DNA from 3 places in the Bradyrhizobium sp. Ken64 genome. Region 2 is predicted to be linked to each of the others. Evidence: predicted binding sites of a transcription regulator. Region 2 holds the regulator's gene; each other region holds the start of a gene.
The links. Region 2 encodes LexA, which represses DNA repair genes until DNA is damaged. Its sites were predicted from a motif close to TGTTCNNNNTGTGTTCNG; they were not measured.
Positions count from the first base shown of each region.

Region 1: the regulator LexA is predicted to act here: its motif matches at 4,114-4,131, upstream of AC0L2F_RS18725 (PA0069 family radical SAM protein).
Region 3: the regulator LexA is predicted to act here: its motif matches at 3,374-3,391, upstream of AC0L2F_RS25710 (helicase-related protein).

Region 1 covers NZ_JBVVPA010000010.1:157,452-165,299, forward strand. Annotated here, with positions in the region: gene AC0L2F_RS18710 (RMD1 family protein) at 1-110, shown strand, start outside; gene AC0L2F_RS18715 (acetate/propionate family kinase) at 337-1,518, opposite strand; gene AC0L2F_RS18720 (phosphoketolase family protein) at 1,527-3,941, opposite strand; gene AC0L2F_RS18725 (PA0069 family radical SAM protein) at 4,153-5,316, shown strand; gene AC0L2F_RS18730 (VOC family protein) at 5,341-5,796, shown strand; gene AC0L2F_RS18735 (ribonuclease HII) at 5,874-6,731, shown strand; gene AC0L2F_RS18740 (glycosyltransferase family 39 protein) at 6,830-7,848, shown strand, end outside.
Region 2 covers NZ_JBVVPA010000003.1:170,678-178,525, reverse strand. Annotated here, with positions in the region: gene AC0L2F_RS06700 (DUF2171 domain-containing protein) at 1-96, shown strand, start outside; gene AC0L2F_RS06695 (ComEC/Rec2 family competence protein) at 192-2,471, shown strand; gene AC0L2F_RS06690 (hypothetical protein) at 2,610-3,044, opposite strand; gene lexA (transcriptional repressor LexA) at 3,508-4,209, opposite strand; gene AC0L2F_RS06680 (molybdopterin molybdotransferase MoeA) at 4,386-5,597, opposite strand; gene AC0L2F_RS06675 (HAD family hydrolase) at 6,179-6,805, opposite strand; gene AC0L2F_RS06670 (alpha-hydroxy acid oxidase) at 6,820-7,848, opposite strand, start outside.
Region 3 covers NZ_JBVVPA010000017.1:98,996-106,843, reverse strand. Annotated here, with positions in the region: gene AC0L2F_RS25710 (helicase-related protein) at 1-3,107, opposite strand, end outside; gene AC0L2F_RS25705 (DUF3108 domain-containing protein) at 3,813-4,622, opposite strand; gene rpmB (50S ribosomal protein L28) at 5,223-5,534, shown strand; gene AC0L2F_RS25695 (hypothetical protein) at 5,654-6,745, opposite strand; gene AC0L2F_RS25690 (ASCH domain-containing protein) at 7,010-7,441, opposite strand; gene AC0L2F_RS25685 (GNAT family N-acetyltransferase) at 7,434-7,848, opposite strand, start outside.

The DNA.
Region 1 (7,848 bases), on a different contig from region 2:
CCGACATCATCGATACCCAGCGCTCGCTCCGGCTCGAAATCGCGGTGGTGGTGCTGATCGTGATCGAGGTCGCGATCGGGTGTTTCCAGATTTGGTCGGGGACGCATTAGAATGCGCGGGCCACTGGATCAATTTACCCTGCAGTTGAGATGCTCGTGACTGCGCCCTCGCCCCTTGCGGGAGAGGGCAGCACCGCGAGGAGACACAAACTCACAGGGTGAGGGGTATGTCTCCGCATACTCACATGCATACGTGAGCGACGACAAAACCCCTCATCCGGCACTTCGCGCCACCTTCTCCCGCAAGGGGAGAAGGGAAGTAAGATTGCCATCGTGCTCAAATCGTTCGCAGCACCGCCGCACAATGTCGTGCGATCATCAGTTCCTCATTCGTTGGAATGACAAAGACATCGACTGCGCTATCGCCCCCGTTGATACGCTCGCGCGCCGCATCATTCGCAGCGGCATCGATGCGCACACCGAGCCAGTCGAGACGCTCACCGATGGCGCTGCGGATTTCCCTGGCATGCTCGCCGATGCCGCCGGTGAAGACCAGACAGTCCAGCCCGGCAAGCGTTGTCGCCATCGCCGCCACCTCCTGCGCGGCGCGGAAGGTGAAGAGCTCGACCGCCTCCCGCGCCGCAGCTTCGCTGCTCGCAAGCAGCGTGCGCATGTCCGAAGCGATGCGGGAGACGCCGAGCAGGCCGGATTCGTGATAGAGCAGGTGCTGGACATCTTCGACCGACATCTTCTCGTGCTGTTGCAGATAGAGCAGCACGCCCGGGTCGATCCTGCCGCACCGCGTGCCCATCACCAGCCCGTCGAGCGGCGTCAATCCCATCGTGGTGTCGATGCTGCGGCCGTCGCGCAAGCCGCACAGGCTCGCGCCGTTGCCGAGATGCGCGATCACAGTGCGCTTCGCCACGAGCTGCGGCGCGATTCGGGCGAGCCGTCCCGCGACATATTCGAACGAGACGCCGTGAAATCCGTAGCGCCGGATGCCGCGCTCTTCATAACGTCGCGGAATGGCGAAGCGGCTGGCGGGCGGCGCAATGCCGTGATGGAAAGCGGTGTCGAAGCAGGCGATCTGCGTCAGGTCGGGCCTGAACGCCCTGATGGCGCGGACCGGCGCCAGGCACCGCGGCTGGTGCAGCGGTGCCAGCGGCGTCAGCGCTTCCAGCTTTGCGGTGACATCGTCCGTCAGCTCGACCGGAGCGGAATAGTCCGGACCGCCATGGACGACGCGGTGGCCGACGGCGCGCAAGCGATGGTCGCCGAAGCGATCCTCGATCAACCCGAGCACGTCGGCGAACAGATGATCGCTGGCCGCATCCGATGCTTCCCTCTGTTTCTCGAACAGGTCTTCGCCCGCGGGGCTCTTCACGACGAGCCGCGGCTTCGTCTCGTGCTCGTCGAGCAGGCCCTTGCAGAGCAGGGTGGGTTCGGCCGCCGAGATATCGAACAGACCGAATTTGATGCTCGACGATCCCGAGTTGAGAACGAGAACCGTGTTCAACATGGCTGCTGTCAATCGCCTGCCTCTGCCGGCGTGTTGCCGCCGGCGCTGTTCTGCCAGACCCATTCCTGGATTTCCGGCATGTCCTCGCCGTATTCGCGCACATAGCGCGAATGCTCGATCAGCTTGTCACGGAATTGCTGCTTCACCTGCGCCGCCCTGGTCGCGAGCCCCGGCACGCGCTCGATCGCCTCGATCGCGAGGTGATAGCGGTCGAGCTCGTTGAGCACGACCATGTCGAACGGCGTCGTCGTGGTGCCTTCCTCGGCAAAGCCGCGGACGTGCATGCCGGCGTGGTTGGTGCGGTTATAGGTCAGCCGGTGGATCAGATAGGGATAGCCGTGATAGGCGAAGATCACCGGCTTGTCGCGCGTGAACAGGCCGTCGAAGTCGCGGTCCGACAAGCCGTGCGGGTGCTGCTCCCTGGGTTGCAGCGTCATGAGGTCGACGACGTTGACGACGCGGATCTTCAGCTCGGGCAGCGCGTTGCGCAGCAGGTCGGCGGCGGCGAGCGTTTCCAGTGTCGGCACGTCGCCGGCGCAGGCCATCACGACGTCGGGCTCGCCATTCGCATCTTCCGTGCCGGCCCAGCTCCAGATGCCGATGCCGGCGTCGCAATGCGTGGCTGCCCCCTGCATCGACAGCCATTGCGGCGCCGGCTGCTTGCCGGCGACGATGACGTTGATGCGGTCATAGGTGCGCAGGCAGTGATCGGCGATCCACAACAGCGTGTTGGCGTCGGGCGGAAAATAGATGCGGACGATGTCGGCCTTCTTGTTGGCGACGAGATCGACGAAGCCGGGATCCTGATGGCTGAAGCCGTTGTGGTCCTGGCGCCAGACATGCGAGGTGAGCAGATAGTTGAGCGAGGCAATCGGGCGCCGCCACGGCAGATGCCGGGTCACCTTCAGCCATTTGGCGTGCTGGTTGAACATGGAATCCACGATGTGGATGAACGCCTCGTAGCAGGAGAAGAAGCCGTGCCGGCCCGTGAGCAGGTAGCCCTCCAGCCAGCCCTGGCAGAGGTGCTCGCTCAGGACTTCCATCACGCGTCCATCCTGGGCGAGGTGCACGTCGTAAGGTTCTGTCGGCTCCATCCAGACGCGTTCGGTGGCCTCGAACACCGCATCGAGCCGGTTTGACGCGGTTTCGTCCGGGCCCATGATGCGGAAGTTGCGGACCTCGGCGTTGAGGCGGATGACGTCGCGCAGGAATTTGCCGAGCTCGCGGGTTGCCTCCGCCACGACGCCGCCCGGCTGCGTCACCTCGACGGCGAAGCTGCGGAAGTCCGGCAGCTTCAGCTCCTTCTTCAGAAGGCCGCCATTGGCGTGCGGATTGGCGCCCATGCGGCGATGGCCTTCGGGCGCGAGCGCCTGCAGCTCGGCAACGAGCGCGCCGTTCGCGTCGAACAGCCTTTCCGGCTCGTAGCTGCGCATCCAGTCTTCGAGAATCTTCAGATGCGCCGGGTTCTCGCGACAGTTCGCGACAGGTACCTGATGCGCACGCCAAAATCCCTCCACCTTCTTGCCGTCGACTTCCTTGGGGCCGGTCCAGCCCTTCGGGCTGCGCAGCACGATCATCGGCCAGCGCGGGCGTTCGACGCTCTTGCGGCCGTCGCGGGCGTGCTGCTGGATCGACCGGATGCTGACGAGCGCGACGTCGAGCGCGTCTGCCATGGTCCGGTGCATCAATTTGGGATCGTCGCCCTCGACGAACAGCGGCTCGTGGCCGAGCCCGCGGAAGAGATCGCGGATCTCGTCGTCGCGCATCCGCCCGAGCACGGTCGGATTGGCAATCTTGTATCCGTTGAGATGCAGGATCGGCAGCACCGCGCCGTCATGCGCGGGATTGAGGAACTTGTTGGAGTGCCAGGACGCCGCGAGCGGGCCGGTCTCGGCCTCGCCGTCGCCGACGACACAGGCGACGATCAGGTCGGGATTGTCGAAGGCCGCGCCATAGGCATGCACCAGCGCGTAACCGAGCTCGCCGCCTTCGTGGATCGAGCCCGGCGTTTCCGGCGCCGCGTGACTCGGGATGCCGCCGGGGAAGGAGAATTGCCTGAACAGCTTGCGCAAGCCCTCGGTATCGCGCGCGATATCTGGATAGATCTCGCTGTAGCTGCCTTCGAGATAGGTGTTGGCGACCATGCCGGGACCGCCGTGGCCGGGACCGCAGACATACATCACGCTCAGGTCCAGCGCGCGGATGACGCGGTTGAGATGGGCATAAATGAAATTCAAACCGGGCGTCGTACCCCAATGGCCGAGCAAACGCGGCTTGATGTGCTCGGGCCGCAACGGCTCGCGCAGCAGCGGATTGTCCAGAAGGTAGATCTGCCCGACGGAGAGATAGTTCGCGGCGCGCCAATAGCGATCAAGCAGATCGAGGTCGCTGCTCGCTGCGGCCAATTGTTGTTGATTTGTCATGTTCCTGCCGACCTTCACCCGGGATCGTCACCAACCGAGTTCCGGCGAGATCGATCCTTCGGCAGCATCAAACGGGATCGGCGTGACGCCACTGTTGCGTGAGGTCAAAAGCGGGCGCGCGAAGTTTGGGCAGATCTACTGTGCATGGGGTTGTTTTCACGTTTTTTGTTTGCGTTCTTGATTTGTTCCTTTGGCGTGCTATCTTGTCTTCATGAGTCCAGCATCCTCTCATGCTCTCAAGCACCCGCCGGTCACGGCGCCCTCCGAGCCGGCGGGTGCGCCTTCTGACTTCCCTGAGCTGGCGGTCGCCATCGACCGCCAGCGCAGGCGAGGCCGGGGCGCGCAGTCCAACGCCAGCGGCCGGTTTGAGGCCGAGGCGCGCGTCACATTCGACGATGGCTGGCAGAGCCTTGAAGAACTGCCTCCGTTCAAGACCACGGTCGGGATCGACACCTCGCGCAAGGTGATCACCCGCAACGAATCTCCCGACATCGGCTTCGACCGCTCGATCAATCCCTACCGCGGCTGCGAGCACGGTTGCGTCTATTGCTTCGCGCGGCCGACGCATGCCTATCTCGGCCTGTCACCGGGGCTCGACTTCGAGTCGAAGCTTTTCGTGAAGCCCGAGGCGCCGGCGCTGCTCGAGAAAGAGCTTGCGGCGCCGGGATACGAGCCGCGGATGATCGCGATCGGCACCAACACCGATCCCTATCAGCCGATCGAGCGCGAGCGCAAAATCATGCGCGGCATTCTGGAGGTGCTGGAGCGCGCCGGCCATCCCGTCGGGATCGTCACCAAGTCGGCGCTGGTGACCCGCGACATCGACATTCTTGCGCGCATGGCCAAGCGCAATCTCGCCAAGGTCGGGATCTCCGTGACCTCGCTCGATCCGAAACTGGCGCGCACCATGGAGCCGCGAGCGTCCACTCCGTCGAAGCGGCTGGAGGCGCTGAAGCAGCTTTCCGAGGCCGGCATTCCGACCACCGTCATGGTCGCGCCCGTCATCCCCGCGCTGAACGATTCCGAGATCGAGCGCATCCTGGATGCCGCCGCCCATGCCGGCGTCAAGGAGGCCTCCTATGTATTGCTGCGATTGCCGCTTGAGGTGCGCGATCTCTTTCGCGAATGGCTGATGGCGAACTACCCGGACCGCTATCGCCACGTCTTCACGCTGATCCGCGACATGCGCGGCGGCCGTGACTACGACGCGAAATGGGGCGAGCGCATGAAGGGCACCGGCCCGATGGCCTGGACCATCGGACGCCGCTTCGAGATCGCCTGCGACAGGCTCGGGCTGAACAAGCGGCGCTCCAAGCTGACGACGGATCATTTTGCCAAGCCGAAGCGGAACGGCGATCAGCTCAGCCTGTTCTGAGGGACGAAGTGAGAGAGGCGTCGCATGAGTCAGGAACTGCCGGCTCCAATCCCGCGACTTACCGTCATCACGCTGGGCGTGAACGACATCCGCACCAGTATTGCTTTTTACGACGCGCTTGGTTTCTCGCGCCGGCTCAAGGTGACCGGCGAGGCCGTGGCGTTCTATGACACCGGCGGTCCGGTGCTCGCGCTGTTTCCCTGGGATCAGCTCGCGGTCGACGCCAAATTGCCTGATCATCCGAGGCCATCGACGTTTGGCGGCATGACGCTCGCCTGGAACTGTCGCGCGCGTGAGGAGGTGGATGCGGTGCTGGCGTTCGCCGTCGCCAAGGGAGCCGCGCTGCTGAAGGCCGCGCATGAGACCGACTACGGCGGCTATTCCGGCTATTTCGCCGATCCTGACGGCCATCCCTGGGAAGTCGTGGTCGCGCCCGGCATTGAAGTCGGCGAGGACCGGCGGGTGCATCTGGCGGAATAGGGCAGCTGACTTGAATAACGGGAATTGTCCGAGGTTCCCGGTTGCGCAGGCCATGCCGCTTGCGCACGATCCCGGCCATGATTCGGGATCAATCCGCCAAGAAGCCGGCCAAAGGCGCGCCCAAGAAGGCTGCGCCCAAGAACGGGAAGGCTGCGCCCAAGAACGGGAGGGCTGCGACCAATAAAATCGTCAAGGCGCTGGCCGGCGCCAAGGGCGCCATCATGGTCGCCCCGAGCTTCCGTCGCGAGCGCGCGCTGATCAAGCGCGGCGTCTGGCCGGTGGCGGGCTGCGATGAGGCCGGCCGCGGGCCGCTGGCCGGTCCTGTGGTGGCGGCGGCGGTGATTCTCGATCCCGACCGCATCCCGCGCGGCATCGATGATTCCAAGCGACTGACGGCCGAGGAGCGCGAAAGGCTGTTCGACAAGATCTGCGCCACAGCGCAGGTCTCGGTGGCCGTCGCCTCGCGCGCCCGCATCGACCGCGACAACATCCTGCGCGCCTCGCTATGGGCGCTGAAGCGCGCCGTGGTGGCGCTGCCCGAGCAGCCCCGGCACGTCTTCGTCGACGGCCGCGACCGGCTCGACACGGCATGCGATTGCGAGGCCGTGATCGGCGGCGACGGCATCGTCCTGTCGATCGCAGCGGCCTCGATCGTTGCCAAGGTAACGCGGGACCGCCTGATGTGCGCGCTGGCTCAGGACTGTCCCGGCTACGGTTTCGAGCAGCACAAGGGCTACGCCGTGCCCGAGCATCTCGACGCGCTCAACCGACTCGGTCCCACCGTCCACCACCGCAGCTTCTTCGCCCCCGTCGCCGCCGCCCGCGCCAGGCACATGCCCTGGACGGTCGAGCCGGCACAGGACCTGTTTGCAGTGACCGAGATCGAGCTGCAGGTGGACACGAGCCTGGAAGTCGACGCGTCGGCAAATCTCTAGACGAGACTCGGTTGCCACGACGCGCCGCGCCCTCTATCAAAATAGTCGTGAGCGAATAGGGCCGGCTGCACGGGTTGGCTGCATCTTTCGGACGTTGCATGCGGTTTACCTCCCTGGTCATCGAGCTCATTCGCGCGCGGCCGCGGCTGATCGTCTGGATCGCCGTGCTGCTCCAGGCGGCGATGTGGCTGTTCGTGGCGCTGGTGTTTTATCGCAGCCCGCCCGGCAGCCTCGCGACGCTGCTGGCCTTCGGCCGCGAATACCAGGTCGGCACCGATCTCGGCCCGCCCTTGCCGGTCTGGCTCGCCGACATCGCCTATCGCGCCGCCGGCGGCCATTTGTTCGGCGTCTACGTGCTGGCCGAGCTCTGCGGGATCGCGACGCTGATCACGCTCTATCACCTGTCCCGCGCGGTGGTCGGCCCCCAGCAGGCAGTGCTGGCCGTGCTGCTGACCATGACACTGCTGGCCTTCTCCTCGCCCGCACTCGACTTCGGCCCCCTAGTGCTGGCGCGGCCGCTCTGGGCGCTGCTGCTGCTGCATTCCTGGCAGATCATCGGGCAGCGCCGCGGCAACGCCTGGTTCGCCTGGTCGATCGAGGCCGGCCTCTTGCTGCTGACGACCCCGGCTGCGATCTTCCTGCTGCTGCTGATCGTCGTCTTTGCGCTCGCAACCGCGGACGGCCGTCGCACGTTGCGCGCCTTCGACCCGCTGTTTGCGCTGGTGGTCGTCGCCGTGCTGGCGTTGCCCTATGCCGTCTGGCTGATGCGCGCAGAGGTGCTCGTCCTGCCGGCCTTGCCTGAGGTGGCCCAGCTCAATGCCCGCGCGCTGCACGCGGCCTGGCTGCTCGGGGGGCTCCTGTTCGGTGCGGCGGCGATCCCGGCGCTGACCGTCCTCAACACCGGCCTGTTCGTTCCCAAGAGCGAGGAGGCGCCGATCATCTACCGCCCGCCGGTCGAGCCGCTCGCGCGCAATTTCGTCTATTTCTTCGCGCTGGCGCCGGCGCTCGGCGCGGTGCTGATCTCGGGTCTGCTGGGCCTCGACGCCGTCGTCGGCGGCGCCGGCGTCGTGCTGGTGTTGTCGGGACTTGCCGTGGTCGTGGGGGCCGGCGATCTCAT
Region 2 (7,848 bases):
TTCATCGACAAGGGCCTCGTCGCCGACATCGAGGGCAACAAGGTCCGGCTGTCGGCCAAGGCGGATGTCGCGGTGACGATGGAAGAGGAAAAGTAGCGGTCGCGCCCTTTCGTTCCTGATCCGTACCGCTATCCGCCCGCCTGCACGTTCCGGTAGCTTCTCGCTTCGTTGCGTATTATCGAGTGCAGGGAATGGCGGAGCCGGGCCGGACGGTACGGTCGCAGGGGATCGCGGGGACGTGGCCCGGGGGCCGCACCGCGTCTGCGGGCGGCCTTGCGGCTGCAGGCCTCGACCTCTGGACATCGCTGGCCGAGACCCTCCGCGCGTGGCTACGCGCCGAGGCTGGCGCCGGGCGGCTGTTGCCGTGGGTGCCCGTGGCGTTTGGCTGCGGCATCGCGCTTTATTTCTCCGCAGATCATGAGCCGGTGCTGTGGGTCGTTGCCACGAGCGCCGTCGCGCTCCTGCTTGGCGCGGCTCTGTTGCGGCGGAGCCGGTTGTTCGCCCCGGCCATCATGATCGCGGCGGTCGCGGCCGGCTTTGCCGTCGCGACCTGGAAGACGGCGCGCATCGCCCACCCCGTGCTGGCAAAGGCGCTCTATTCGGTGTCGTTGTCGGGCTTCGTCGAGGCCCGCGACATTCGCGAGCGTACAGATCGTTTTGTGCTGCGCGTCACCGCGATGGAGGCGCAGCGCAGCGACGTCAGGCTCGAGCGCGTGCGCCTGTCGGTCCGCAAGGGCACCGCGCCGGAGGTAGGCAGCTTCGTTCAGCTGAAGGCGCGGCTGATGCCGCCGCTCGCGCCGGTGCGGCCTGGCAGTTACGACTTTTCGCGCGACATGTTCTTCCAGGGCATCGGCGCCTCCGGCTTCGCAATGGGCGCCATCACGGTGGCGGCGCCCCCTGAGACCGCCGGCTTGCGGCTGCGTTATGCGGCCTTCATGCAAGGCTTGCGCGATGCGATCGATGCCCGCATCCGGGCGACGCTCGACGGCGACAACCGGGCGATCGCGACCGCGCTGCTCACCGGGCGACGCGATGCGATCACCACGCCCGTCAACGACGCGATGTTCATCTCCGGTCTCGGCCACGTGCTCTCGATCTCCGGTTATCACATGGCCGTCGTGGCCGGTGTCGTGTTCTTCGCGGTGCGCGCGCTGCTCGCTTTGGTTCCGGGATTGGCGGCCGGCTTCGCCATCAAGAAATGGTCGGCCGCCGCCGCGCTGGTCGCCGCCGCGTTCTACCTGCTGCTGTCGGGCGCGGAGGTCGCAACGCAAAGGTCGTTCTTCATGACGGCGGTGGTGCTGATCGCGGTGATGGTCGATCGCCGTGCCATCACCTTCCGCACGTTGGCTGTCGCCGCGCAGATCGTGCTGGCGGTCGCGCCGGAAGCGCTGGTGCATCCGAGTTTTCAGATGTCGTTTGCGGCAACGCTGGGGCTGGTGGCGCTGGTGCAGATCGGCATGCCCAATTTGTTTGCCTCGCCGGACCATTCGGCGACCGCGCGCATTGCGATGTGGGGTGGCCGCGAGATCGCGATGCTGTTCATGGCCTCGCTGATTGCGGGACTTGCGACTACGCCCTATGCCGCGTTCCATTTCCACCGTGTCACGCCGTTCGGCGTGCTCGCCAATCTCGGCGCGATGCCGGTGGTCTCGGCGCTGGTGATGCCGGCGGGACTGTTGGGGCTGCTTGCTGCGCCGTTCGGGCTGGACAGCGTGTTCTGGTGGCTGATGGGGATCGGCATCGAGTGGATGGTCGCGGTCTCCCGCTGGGTCGCGGCATTGCCGGGCGCGGTCGGCCGCATCCCGGCGTTCGGGATCGCGCCGCTGATCGCGGCGAGCCTGGGAATCATCGTGCTGGGCTTGTTGCGCACGCCGCTGCGCTGGTCCGGCGCCCTGGTGCTGCTGGCAGCGATCCTCTGGGGACTGTCGGCGCGGCAGCCCGACATCCTGATTGCCGGGGATGGCGCGAGCGTCGCGGTGCGGGGCAGGGACGGATATCTGCACCTGATCAGGACCAACAAGGACAGCTTTCTGCTGAGGGAATGGCTCGCTGCCGACGCCGATCCGCGCGATGCCGGCAGAGCCTCGCTGGCCGATGGCGTGTCCTGTGACGAATCCGGCTGCGTGACGCCACTGGCCGACGGGAGGCTGGTCGCGCTGGCACTGCGCGTCGACGCTCTCGCGGACGATTGCAGTCGGGCCGCGCTGGTGGTGACGACACGTCCCGCGCCGTCCGATTGCGCGGCGATGGTGGTCGATCGGCAGCGGCTCGCCAGCCAGAGCGCCCTGGCGCTGACGCAGCGTGGTGACGGGTTTGTAGTTCAGGCGGTGAGGGCGAGAGGCACGAGCCGCCCCTGGTTGCCGGCCGGCGCCGGTGAGGGTGATTTCGACGGCAGCCTTGCGCCGAAGGCGACCGCGTCCCGCATCAAGGACGCAACGCCCGCGGAGACGGACTTGCAGGCCGACGATTGATCTGATGGTGCGGAGCAATGCAGTGGGTTGGCGCATCCGCTCGGATTCGCCGGGCGCAAACCACACCTTCTCGCCGGCCACGGCCGGCGATGGCGATTCAATCCTGACCTCCGACCTCGTAGCCGGAGGGCGGCTGTGTCAGCCGATCGGCAGGTGCGTGACGGTCGGCTGCCTGTCGGCGATGATTTGCGCCTTGTTCTCGCGCTCGGTGACCGACTGAGTCACCGGCAGTTGCAGCACGGTCGCTCGCTGGCCTTCGACGAGCTGCGTCACCAGCACGTATTTGCCGTCGGGGAATTCGATCGCGTCATGATGGCGGTCGGGAACGTGCGGATCGATCTTGCCGAACTTGCCCACGCGGGAATTGATGGTGCGCGTCCAGATCCAGCGATTGTCGTAGCGGACGTCGTCGGCGAAGGCGAGCTCCGTTCCCGGCAGCAGGCAGACGGCAACAGACGGATCGGCTGCGGAGGCGAAGCCGCGCGTCGAGGTGCCGCGGAAGCTTGTCGTGACGATCGTCTCGCCGACTTCGGCGGGGCGCGACGCGACGGCATGCAGGCTGTAGTCACACATCGGGTGCTCCTCATGCTGGGATAGCAACCCGCGTCTCTCAATCGAGGCGCAGGCCTCTATCAGAGTTGAAGCACGAACGCTCTGCTTGGTTGTGGGCAAATCTGCGGCTGGTTTCTGCAGGCCGCGATCACATTATCTTTCCCGAATTCAATAGGAACAAAGCCCCTTGCGATGCATTCGGGAGGCGCATGCGCGAATATTGCCGGCTTGGCTGCAACGGTCGAACTTGACCGCTGGTCGTTGTTTCCTCGAACGCGCGAGCCGCGAAGCGGTGCTGTTTGAAGCGGTACCGCTTCGTCGGCGTCGCGAGGAGCCAGCGGCGGAGGAGGGGCCGGATAGTCTGTGCAGAACCAGAACGACTATCCAGCCGGAGCGGACGATCATCCGATCCAATCTCTGACCGGCGCTGCAGATCGGAAGCGCGCGAGGCGCCAAGCACTTCCGGTATGAAGTACTTCCGTTATCAGTACTTCCGGTAAAGCCCGATCAGCTTGCCCTGAATCTTCACCCGGTTGGGCGGCAGGATGCGGACCTCATAGGCTGCGTTGGCGGGCTCGAGCGCGATCGAGGCGCCGCGACGGCGGAAGCGCTTCAGCGTCGCTTCCTCGTCGTCGATCAGCGCCACCACGATGTCGCCGGTATCAGCGCTCTCGTTGCGCTGGATCAGCGCCATGTCGCCGTCGAGGATGCCGGCCTCGACCATGGAATCACCGCGTACTTCGAGCGCGTAATGCTCGCCCGAGCCGAGCATGTCAGGCGGTACGCTGATGGTATGGCTGCGGGTCTGCAATGCCTCGATCGGCGTGCCGGCCGCGATGCGGCCCATCACCGGCACCGCCACGGGACGTTCGCCCTCGTCCGCGGGCAGGCTGGAGCCCGCACGCACCTTGCCGAGATTGCCCTCGATGACGCTCGGCGTGAAGCCGCGGCGGCTGCCGGCCGCCGCCTGGAGCTCCGGCAGCTTGATGACTTCAATCGCGCGGGCGCGGTTGGGCAGGCGTCGGATGAAGCCACGCTCCTCGAGCGCCGTGATCAGGCGATGGATGCCCGACTTCGAGCGCAGGTCGAGCGCATCCTTCATCTCGTCGAAGGAGGGCGGTACGCCGCTTTCCTTCAGACGTTCACTGATGAATCGCAGAAGCTCGTATTGTTTGCGCGTTAACATCTCGACCAAAGTCCCCCGGTTGATGTCGTCCGATTCCGAGACGCAGAATTCGGCCATAAGCCGCCACATGCTCGAAACAAATCATGAACGGACACTATATGTTCGATACATGTTCCGCAACTGCTTAATTTACCGTGAACAAGGCAAACGTCGCGGAACGCGCGTTGCCGAGGCGGTCAGACGGGGAGCCGCAACACTTCGCAAGCCGTGCCGGTCTCGGCCTTCGGCGCGAATGGTGCGCGCACGAGAAGTACCTGTGCTGCAGCGAGATTCGCAAGCAGCGAAGAGTCCTGATGATTGACGGGAAGAACGACGCGTGTGCCATCGTCACGCTCCTCCAGATGCGCCCGCAGATAGTCCTCGCGCTGGTCGTTGGCGCCGACGTCGCGGCCGAGCACGGCGTGTTCACGGCGATGGTGAATCACCGAACGGCCCGACAGGGCGCGAATCAGCGGCACCATGAACAGGAAAGCGCACACGTAGGACGACACGGGATTGCCCGGCAGGCCGATCACACCCATTGCGCCGAGTCGCCCGTGCATCATCGGCTTGCCTGGCCGCATCGCGATCTTCCAGAACGCCATCGCGATGCCTTCGTCCCGCAGTGCCTGCTGGACTAGATCGTGGTCGCCGACCGATGCGCCGCCGGTCGTGATCAGGATGTCGGCGCCGCTCTCGCGGGCGCGGCGGATGCCGGCGGTGGTCGCCTCCAGCGTGTCGGCGGCAATCCCGAGGTCGATGGTCTCGGCGCCCTCGCTGCGGGCGAGCGCGTGCAGGGCGTAGCCGTTGGAATAGACGATCTGGCCGTGGCCGGGCGTGGTGCCCGGCATCACCAGCTCGTCGCCGGTGGCGAGAATGGCGACCTTCGGACGCCTGAAAACGGCAAGGTGCGGATGGTTCATCCCAGCGGCGAGCGCGAGGTCGCGCTCGGTGAGACGGCTTCCCTTGCGCAGGAGCACGTCGCCTTCGCGGAAATCAACGCCGGCGCGGCGGATGTGCCGTCCGGCGATCGCGGCTTCCTTGATCGTGATACGCTTGCCGGCGGCGACCGTGTCCTCCTGGATCACGACGGCGTCCGCGCCAGCGGGAACGACGCCGCCGGTGAAGATCCGCACGGCCTCGCCGGCGCCGACCGTCCCCGCGAACGGCCGGCCCGCCGCGACTTCGCCGATGACGGTGAGCTCCGAATCGATCGTCGCGGCATCGGCCGCGCGCACCGCGTAGCCGTCCATCGCGGACATCGCCTGCGGCGGCTGCGTGCGTCGCGCGGCGACGTCACGCGCGAGCACGCGATGGTAGGCCTCGTCGAGAGAAATCATGTCTTCCGGCAGCGGCTCTGCACCCGCCAGCACCGCGGCAAGCGCGTCAGAAACCGGCATCAAGGCCACGGCGAAAACTCCTGCTCGGCACGTTCGGGCGAATGTTCCGCAAGTCTTCTAGCCGAGCGCGGGCGCGGAGGCAAAAACGGCTCAGCGGGCGCAGTCGTCCCGTCGCTTCACATTGTTCCGGAAGGCGGCATTAAGCGCGTCGGGGCACGAGGTGACGGATCGGCAGGAGAGTGGTCATGGAAGCGACGAAAATCATGACAAGAGGAGAACGACGAGCGCCACTGATCAGCTCCCTGCCCGCCCGGGAGTTACGTCGGGCGCCTTCGGCCCCTGGTCTTTGTCTGGCAGCGGATCGGCCTGGGATTTCAGGTCGGCGGCCTTGCTCACAAGCTTGGCGGAAAGGTCCGAGTCTGAAGTTGTCCTGGCGAATTCAAGGAGAAGAGAGGCCTGCCTAGTGAGGTAGTTTTTGCCCAACACGGTGATGCACCCGTTCGTAGAAGTCCCAACGGGCTGTAGACTCCTGAAGACGGTATTCTGTTCCGGGAACTCTGTATAAAAATGCACAAAGTGATTGGTTCCAAAATCTTTCGAATTAGTTCCGTCGGGCGCACTTCCATGGGCTTCGCGCCGACGGATCGTCGTCAGATGCCCAATGCCCTCAATGCGTTCCCGACGTCACGCGGCGAGGTCACATGCACCGCCGTCAAGCCGCGCGCCCGCGCTCCCTCGATGTTTTCAGCAAGATCATCGAAGAACACGATGCGCCCGGCGGGCACGCCGATCGCCGCAACGACGTGGTCGAAGGCTTCCGCATCCGGTTTGCGCAGGCCGATGCTGGACGACAAATACAGCTCTCGGAAATGGCCGAGGAGGTCGGCATACTCCCTCGAGAAATGGTCCACGTGCGGCCGGTTGGTGTTGGAGAAAGCGTAAAGCGGCATCTGCTTCGCTGCCTGCGGCAGCAGCTCGGAGATCTCAGGCATTTCGCCGGCGAAGATCGCGTTCCAGCCTTCCAGGAACTGCGCGTCCGAAATGCCGATTCCGAGCGAGGCTCGCAATGAGGCGAAATAATCCTCATCGCTGATCTTCCCCATCTCGTGCAACCGATAGGCTTCGCTGTCCCGCACATAACGCGCGACGATGGCGTCGGGCTTGCAGCCGGCATGTCCCGCCCAGCAGGCGATCGCCTTGGAAAAATCGATATCGAGGACCACGCGGCCGAGATCGAATAGAAGCGCATCCGCGCTGCCGGGAGAGAGCGATGTCACCTGCGTCCTTTCACTCAGTATCGATATGGCTCGTGGTCGAACAGCGGAAACGCGCTGAACACACTCGGCGCATTGGTTGCGGTCGCCTGGTGCAGGCAGGATTTGTTGACCTCGGCGAACGAGGTCGCACCCAGGAGGCCGAGGCAGCGCAGCACTTCATCTTCGAGCAGCTCCAGCATGCGCGCCACGCCGGCTTCGCCGGCCGCCGCCAGCGCCCAGCATTGCAGCCGGCCGATGCCGACGACGTCGGCGCCCGCCGCGATCGCCTTGACGATGTCGGTGCCGCGACAGATGCCGCCATCGACCATGATCTTGGCGCGGCCGTTCACGGCGTCAACGATCTCCGGCAGTACGTGCATGGCGCCGCGACCGTGATCGAGTTGACGGCCGCCATGGTTGGAGACGTAGATCCATTCGACGCCGTGATCGATCGCGATCAGCGCGTCCTCTGGCGTCGCGATGCCCTTGAGGATCAGCGGGATCTTGAACTTGTCCTTGATCATCTTCACCGTCCGCCACTCCAGACCCTTCTGGTAATCGCCGCCGGTGGCGCGCAGCCGGCTCTCGCGAACGTAGCGCTTGGCGATGTCACGTTCACGACGGCTGTAATGGGCGGTGTCGACGGTCAGGCAGAAGGCGGCGTAGGCGTTCTTCTCGGCCCGGCTGACGACGTCGGCGACGAAGGCGTCGTCGCCCCGCACATAGAGCTGGTAGAGGCGCAGCGCGTCGGGCGCAGCTTCGGCCGTCTTCTCGAGGCCGGGCTCGGACACGGAACTGAGCATGTGCGCCGCACCGAAAGTGCCGCAGGCGCGTGCCACGCTCGCTGCACCATCCGGATCGAAGATCTCGAGCGCGCCGACGGGGGCGAGCACCACCGGCAGGCGCATCTTGCGGCCGAACTGCTCGACCGAACCTGTAACCGTGCGGACATCGCGCAGCACGCGCGGGCGGAAGGCGATCTCGTCCAGCGCCATGCGGTTGCGACGCATCGTGGTCTCGGTCTCGGCCGCGCCGACGATATAGTCCCAGGCATTCTGGTTGAG
Region 3 (7,848 bases), on a different contig from region 2:
GCGGCTTCGGCGCCACCTTCGCGCGGCTTGCGGAAGTCTCTGCCACCATCGCGACGATGACCGCCATGACGATGACGCTCACCGCGCTTCTCGCCGTCGGCGGCAGGCTGGGCTTCGCCTTCGGCGGGCGCGGCGCCTGCTTCAGCAGCCGCCTGCGGACGCGGCTGGTGATGACGCTGGTTGCGATGGCGCTCGTGGCGCGGCTTGCGATCGTCGTGACGGCCGGCGGGACGCCAGACCTCGATGAGCTCGGGCTCGGCCGGCGTGGCCGCGGCCTCCACAGGCGCAGCCACATCGGCCGACGCCGCGGCTTCGGTTGCAGCGGTCTCCGCAGATGCGGTCTCGGCAGGCGCGGTTTCGGCGGGAGCGGCTTCGGCAGCTTCAACGGTTGGCGCAGCCTCTTCCGCGGGTGGCGCAATGCCGGGAGCGTCTTCCGGCGTGACGGAAGCCTCAAGCACCGGCTCTTCAGGCGCGGGCTCGTCGTGCTGCTCCATGCCGGGCGCGTCTTCGACGGTCACAGGCTCGGCGGCGGCTTCGATCACGGCATCCGCAGGCGCTGCGGCGTCCTCGACCGGCGTTTCTGCCGGAGCTTCAGTGCTTGCTTCCGCAGCCGGCGTTTCCGCAACAACCGGCTTTGCCGGCAGCGGCGGGCGCTTGTCCATGCGATAGCCGAGCGCACGCAGCACTGAGGCAAAGTCTTCGCCGGCCGAACCGGTGAGCGAGGTCATCGCCTGCGTCACCACGAAGCTGCGGCCGTCGAATGCACCGGCGGGCTTTTCGCCGGACGCATTCTCGCGCCAGGCCAGCGCCGGACGGATCAGATCGGCCAGGCGCTCCAGGATGTCGACGCGGACGGCGCGCTCGCCGGCCTGCTTGTAGCCGAGCACGCGATAGGCATCGCGCGGCAGCTGCTTGTCGACGGGGAACGAGGTGCGGCCGGAGCTCGCCAGATGCTGCGCGCCCGACAACGCCGAGGGATCGACATTGTCCTGCTTCAGCGCCCAGAGCAGCGCGGCCAGCGCACGCCCGGCCGGCTTGAGCAGGCCGGGGAAATAGAGGTGATAGGCGCCGAAGCGGACGCCGTATTTGCGCAAGGTCGCGCGCGAGGGCTGGTCGAGGTCCTTCAGCTCGTTGGCGATCTTCGGGCGCTCCAGCACGCCGAGCGCCTCGACGAGCTGATAGGCGATGCCGCGGGCGATGCCGGTGACGTCCTCGGCCTTGCTGAGCTCGAACAGCGGCCCGAGCAGCTTTTCGATATGCGTCTTGAGCCAGAGGTCGAGCCGGGCCTGCACCTTGTCGCGGGGGGCGCCCGTGAGGCGTTCGTCGGAGATGATGCGGATGCGCGGATGCAGCGCGTCCTCTGCGGCAGACAGCCGCGCCACGGCGTCGCCGGTCCAGCGGATGATGCCTTCCGAGGTCAGCACGAACTGCTCGTCCGGTGCGTTGCCCAGTTTTTCGGCGCGCGCGTTGATCTCGCCGGCGAGCACGGCCTGCGCTGCAGCCTGCAACGCTTTCGCATCGGAGCCGGCTTCCGCCGCATCCGGTGCAAAGGTGAAGCCATCGAGACGGCCGATGACATGGCCTTCGACGATGACTTCGCCGGTCTTGCCGATTTCCGTATTCAAGCTCGTGTTCTCCCGCAGGCGGCGCATCAATACACTGGTCCGGCGATCAACGAAACGCTCAGTCAAGCGTTCATGGAGCGCATCCGATAATTTATTTTCGACCTCGCGGGCGATCCCCTGCCAGCGTTCCGGGTCTTTCAGCCAGTCGGGGCGGTTGGCGACGAAGGTCCAGGTGCGAATCTGCGCGATCCGGGCCGACAGCGTGTCGATATCGCCGTCGACGCGGTCGGCCTGGTCGATCTGGGTCCTGAACCAGGCGTCGGGGATGCATCCCTTCCGCATCAGGAAGCCGTAGAGCGTCGTCACCAGCTCGGCATGGGCGGCCGGCGACAGCTTTCGATAATCCGGGATCTGGCAGGCCTCCCACAGCCGTTCCACGGCGTCCTTGCCATGTGCGACATCGCGCACCTCGGCGTCGCGGGCGGCGTGGTCGAGCACGCGCATGTCCTCGGCAATCGGCGCGCGCGTCAGCGCCTCATGGCCGGGGGCCAGGTTCAGCGAGACCTGGAGCGCGCCGAGGGAAGCAAAATCCAGCTTCGAATTGCGCCATTGCAAAACCTTCACGGGGTCGAAGGTGTGGTTCTGCAGCGCATTGACGAGCTCGGGCTCGAACGGCGCGCAGCGGCCGGTGGTACCGAAGGTGCCGTTGCGGGTGGCGCGGCCGGCGCGGCCGGCGATCTGGGCGAATTCGGACGGCGTCAGGCGGCGGAACTGGTAGCCGTCGAACTTGCGGTCGGAGGCAAAGGCGACGTGGTCGACGTCGAGATTGAGGCCCATGCCGACGGCATCGGTGGCGACGAGGTAGTCGACCTCGCCGTTCTGGAACATCGCGACCTGCGCGTTGCGGGTGCGCGGCGACAGCGAGCCCAGCACCACGGCGGCGCCGCCATGCTGGCGGCGGATCAGCTCGGCGATGGCGTAGACCTCGTCGGCCGAGAAGGCGACAATCGCCGTGCGGCGCGGCTGCCGCGTGATCTTGCGGTCGCCGGCGAATTCCAGCTGCGACAAACGCGGCCGCGTGATCATGGAGACGCCGGGCAGCAGCCGCTCGATGATCGGCCGCATGGTCGCTGCGCCCAGCAGCAGCGTCTCGTCGCGGCCGCGGCGGTTGAGGATGCGGTCGGTGAAGACGTGGCCGCGTTCCAGATCAGATGCGATCTGCACCTCGTCGACGGCGAGGAACGAGACGTCGAGATCGCGCGGCATCGCCTCGACGGTCGAGACCCAGTAGCGCGGCGCTTTCGGCTTGATCTTCTCCTCGCCGGTCACGAGCGCGACGGCATCGGGGCCGACCCTTGCTGCGATCTTGTTGTAGACCTCGCGCGCCAGCAGGCGCAGCGGCAGCCCGATCATGCCGGAGGGATGCGCGAGCATCCGCTCGATGGCGAGATGGGTCTTGCCGGTGTTGGTGGGACCAAGCACCGCAGTGACGCCGGCGCCGGGAAGCCGCTCGGAAGCGAAGGGGGAGGAGGAAAAAGGCATCTGGGGGATTAGGTAATGGCGATTGGGGCGAATGTCAGTGCTGTTTTGGGGCGGTGGCGCGAAGGGCTCGCCTCACACACCGCTGTCATCGCCCGGCTCGACCGGGCGATCCAGTATTCCAGAGGCGGCGCAGATCAGACCGAGAGGGCGCGGCGTACTGGATGCCCCGGTCAAGCCGGGGCATGACGGCGGAGAATGCGGCGCCCCTCCCCGAACCTCGCGCAACTGTCTCACTTTGCGACGCTTTTCCCGTTGGCTTTAAGCTTCGGAACGAGTTGAGAACGAATCACGGCCGAATCGCTGACTCCCCCTTGAGTCCTGTTCCGTTCACGCAAGATGTCGCGGGAGGCTTATCAGTTCGCACTAGATGGAGTTTTGGCCCGCCGCACAAGCGACGTTTCGATGGCGAAATCGTTAAAGCTGGGGACGGCGCGGAGTCGAATCAGAATCGGGGAGGAGTCAAATGGATTCCCGCACCCCGACCCCCCTCCAAAACAAAAAGTGCGAAAACAACCCCATGCACAGTAGGGATGTTGTTGAAATCATTGATATTTATTTTTGCCCAGAAGGCAGGACCGTAGCCCGTATGGAGCGGAGCGGAATACGGGGGCCAAAGCAAAGAACCCGGATTGCGCTTCGCTTCCGCCTTCGCTCTTCGAGCTACGGCGGACAAGCCATCCGGGCTACGGCAGCGAGGCGGCGCCCCTACTGCGTCTTCGCGACCTTGGGCGGCTGGGCGCTGGTGATGAAGCTCGTCGCTTCCAGCATGGCCGGCCCGAGCGGGGTCGGCACTTTCAGCCAGAACGGCACCAGGATGCGCGTTCCCGCGATCGGCGCGAACGCGACCTCGATGTTGCGCTGGGCGGCGAGATATTTGATCACGGGACGGTCGGGGATGTAGCCGGCGATGGGGACGAAATAGAGCGAGCAGACCACGACCTGGCCGTGATAGCCCTTCTCCGCCTTGACGTTTTCCATGCGCTTGAAATCGAGCTTGAGCTCGTAGCGCATGCGGCCGTCGAACACGGCGGCGCTGCCGTGGCAGGCGTCCGCCGACAGCACGTCGCCGCTGCCGGAGACGCGCACCAGCGAGGCCGTCATCGGATCCCAGACGCCGCGGCGATGCGCGTCGGTGACGACGATGCGGTCGGGATCGACCGGCGGCTCCGGCAGGATGGCAAAATCCTTCACATTGCCCTTGTCGAGCGTGATGCGGATCTCTTCGGTCTTCTTCGAGGTGGTGGTGGTGGCCTGGTAGCCGGTCGCGACCAGCGCGCCGTTGACCACGCGGCCCTGCGAGGCGCCGGTGCCGGACCCGCCCGCGAACGATTTCAGCAGCCCCGAGGTGCCGCCGGAGGCCGCGGCCGCGAACACATCGTCCTGGATGTCGATGTTCCAGGCGCCTCGGCCTACCGGAATGCCCGCCAGCGTCGCCTCGTATTGCGCCTCGAGCTTGCCCTGCGCCGCCGCGGGCTCCGCCGCCCACGCCAAGACCAGCCCGCCAAGGGCCGCCATGACCCAGCGGCCGGCAGGGCGCGGATCGCTCGCGCGCAGCTCCGTTGAGCACAGGCCGGGCGCAAGATGAGGCGTTGTGAGCACGAAACAATCCAATCGGGGCGCGAACGGTTGTTACTTAAGCCAAAAACCGCGCCAAGCAATGCGTCCGGGCCTATCCGCGTCCGGAACTCCACTGCACTCTTCGGGCGCGAATACGCCCTTTATGTGATGGTAAGGCGCGATAATCATTGCCGTTTTGGTGATCGGGGCGGGTCAGAAGCGCGCACCTCACCCCGCCACCTCCACCGCCGTCATGCCCCGCTGTCATGCCCCGCGAAGGCGGGGCATCCAGTACGCCGCGGCCCCTCGACTCTAGCCGCGCTTTCTCGGAGTACTGGATCGCCCGCCTTCGCGGGCGATGACACCGCTTTATGCCGCTCGAGATCCCGGTTTCGCGCTCGCGCGCGCCCCGGGACGACGGGCCAAAAACGGCCCGTCGCCTTGACGTCCCGCCGCTTCCCCCCTATACGTCCGCCCGCTCCCTGCAAGGACAGAGAATTTGCCCGTGGCGCCCCGAATGGCGGCCGCACATCGTTGGGAAAGATTGAGGATTTTGCCATGTCTCGCCGCTGCGAATTGACGGCCAAGGGCCCCCAGGTCGGCCACACGGTCAGCCACTCCAACATCAAGACCAAGCGCCGCTTCCTGCCGAACCTGGTCAACGTGACCTTCATCAGCGAAGCGCTGGGCCGCAACGTGCGCCTGCGCGTCTCCACCAACGCGATCAAGAGTGTCGACCACAATGGCGGCCTCGATCCCTTCCTGCTCAAGGCCAAGGCCGCCGTGCTATCGCCCCGCGCCCTCGAGCTGAAGCGCGCCATCCAGAAGAAGGTCGGCCCGACGCCGGCGCCGGAGAAGAAGGCGAGCTAAGGGTTTTCGGATTGGCCGGAGGCTTGCGTCGCGAGGCGTAGGCTTAGCCAAGTAGAGGTTTGCGTGACGGCCGGATCGGAAGATCCGGCCGTCTTTGTTTTGAGGGCGAGGCATGAGAACTAACGCAGGAGCACCCCTTGGTCGAGAAGGTCATCAAGAAAGGAGCCCCGCGAGATCTCAGCCTTGGTGCTAGCTCCCAGGACAAGCTGCCAAACGACGCGCCGAGCTAATGAACGAGCTAGTAACCGCTGCTGAGTTGAGATTGGTCCCATCGTTCGTCCATGGACAAAAGCACTCCTGATATTGAACAGGGTCTTGTATTCCTTTGCAGCATTTCGATCGCCTAATAAGCCAGCCACCCGGAAACTCATTTTATCAGTGGCCTTGATCCGCTTTTGGTGAGTTGGAGCGGCCGCTCCTCTGTAGTCTGAACTCAAACCCAAGGCGGCTTCAATGGCCATCATGTGCGCCAGCACCTCGTCGATGCCTTCAGACAAAAATGCTCGAACGAAAAAATGTATCACCGGCCCTTCGAAGAGTGGAGACTGGCGAGCAGTTTGAAGCATCGCCCACCGCGAGTCGTCCCAAAGCGGCAACTCAGATTGAACACGATCATCCAACTGAAATTCGAGCGGATGCTCTACTTCTTCCCAACCGCCCTTTCCATCTTCGTAAGAATGAGTGTCCCACGATAAGGTCTCCGGAACGGGTGGAGGGGACAAGTTAGCGAATAAATCTGTGTTGACGCTATAGACCCACGGTATCTTAAAGCCTCTCCAATCGACCTCGTGCATCTCCGACCAGGATTCCCAAGGCGCTAACAGCAAAAAAAAGATGGCGTTCTCTACTGCATCGGGAAAACGCCCTTCGTGAGGATCTATCCTGCCCAAGTCCTTGTCGATGGGAGCAAATAGCTGCGGAACAGCTCGCTTCTCGGGAGCCGCATCAAATTGCAGCGCCTCATCTATCGCCAGCCAGGAAAACTCGGCGAAACGCTTTGCGTCGAAAAATCCGCTTGGGAACCTTCGCTGGAGCCGCGCCGCATCAACTAATGCTTCGAGTTCTTGAGCATCAAATCGATCAACTCGCGCAGATCCAAAACGCATTCTCGGCAAGTTAGGCGCCAAGTCTAACGGCACGAAGTAAATGCGGCGTCCTAACCTTGCTCGGAAGCCATCATCTAAACGAAACGTGGCTTCTTCGACCGACAATGACAAACTCGCTCTGCCGCTCGGCATGCTGCAAGGCAATCCAAGAGACCTCAACGCGTACGACAGTGCGAAGCCAGGAGTCAGCGTGCCCGCAGCGTAGCTAGTGCTGCATGCCTCACGTAATCTAATGAACTCTGGAGCGGAGAGAAGATTGTTCGGCCCGGGAGGGCTAAGCCGCCAAACGTCGGCCATCGCTTTCACCACCGCCTCAGGAATCTCGGCTAGCCTTTCAGCGGGCATACGAAGCGCGACCTTCAAGTTCGTCTATGGTTTGGCGAGATTCTCCAAAGCCTCGGCCTCGGCGGAGGTCAGACGAACGAGAACTTGAGGCGGGTGGAAGCGGGCTCGAACTTTTCTCAATTGCTCAAGGGACACCGGACGAACTCGTCTTGCCGCAGCCAGGAGAATGGCGATGCCTTCGGTAGTGCCGGCGAAATATTCTGTGAAGGAATCGTAATCCACGCCTGTCCCGGCCCTATGCTTCTGCCATATTGTTCGAGGATGAGCACGGCTTACATCTGCTATGGTCGCGACACCGACAACTGCAGCCGTTGGACGGGTTGCGTAAATCCACAAGCGAGCGCCTTTGTCAAGCGACGGAATTCGGCGCCTTAATTCAATTGTTTTAGTCCCGTCGAGGATCGCCGTTGCATATCCCGGATGGATCGAAATGATTGCATCGACAGCATCAGTCACTTGACCATCCGAGATCCAATATCTTCGCTAGCAGAGTGCTCGGTAAAGCCGTCGTTGTTTGTAGATTAGCCGAGCCTACCGCTCCGATTTCTCGGAGAGCCTCAAGTTTTACAAGATTCGGGAATCGAAGCAAATTATCGAAGGACGTCACTAGGATGTCGCTCGACGTCGTCAGCGGATCCAGGTCCTCAACTACAGCTCGCTTCAAGAACTCGCTTGGTACCTGTTCTTTGGGCACAACTGTCGTATCCACAATTCGAGCCGCAGCCACAACTGCTGCTCGTCCTCCGGTTCGCTTAGACTCATAGAATAGGATCGGCGATCCAGGGCGCATCAGGTACGACGTTCTTGGACTATTGAAGTATGTGCGAAGCCCGAGGAACGCAGCCGATGGCCTTCCGAATAGA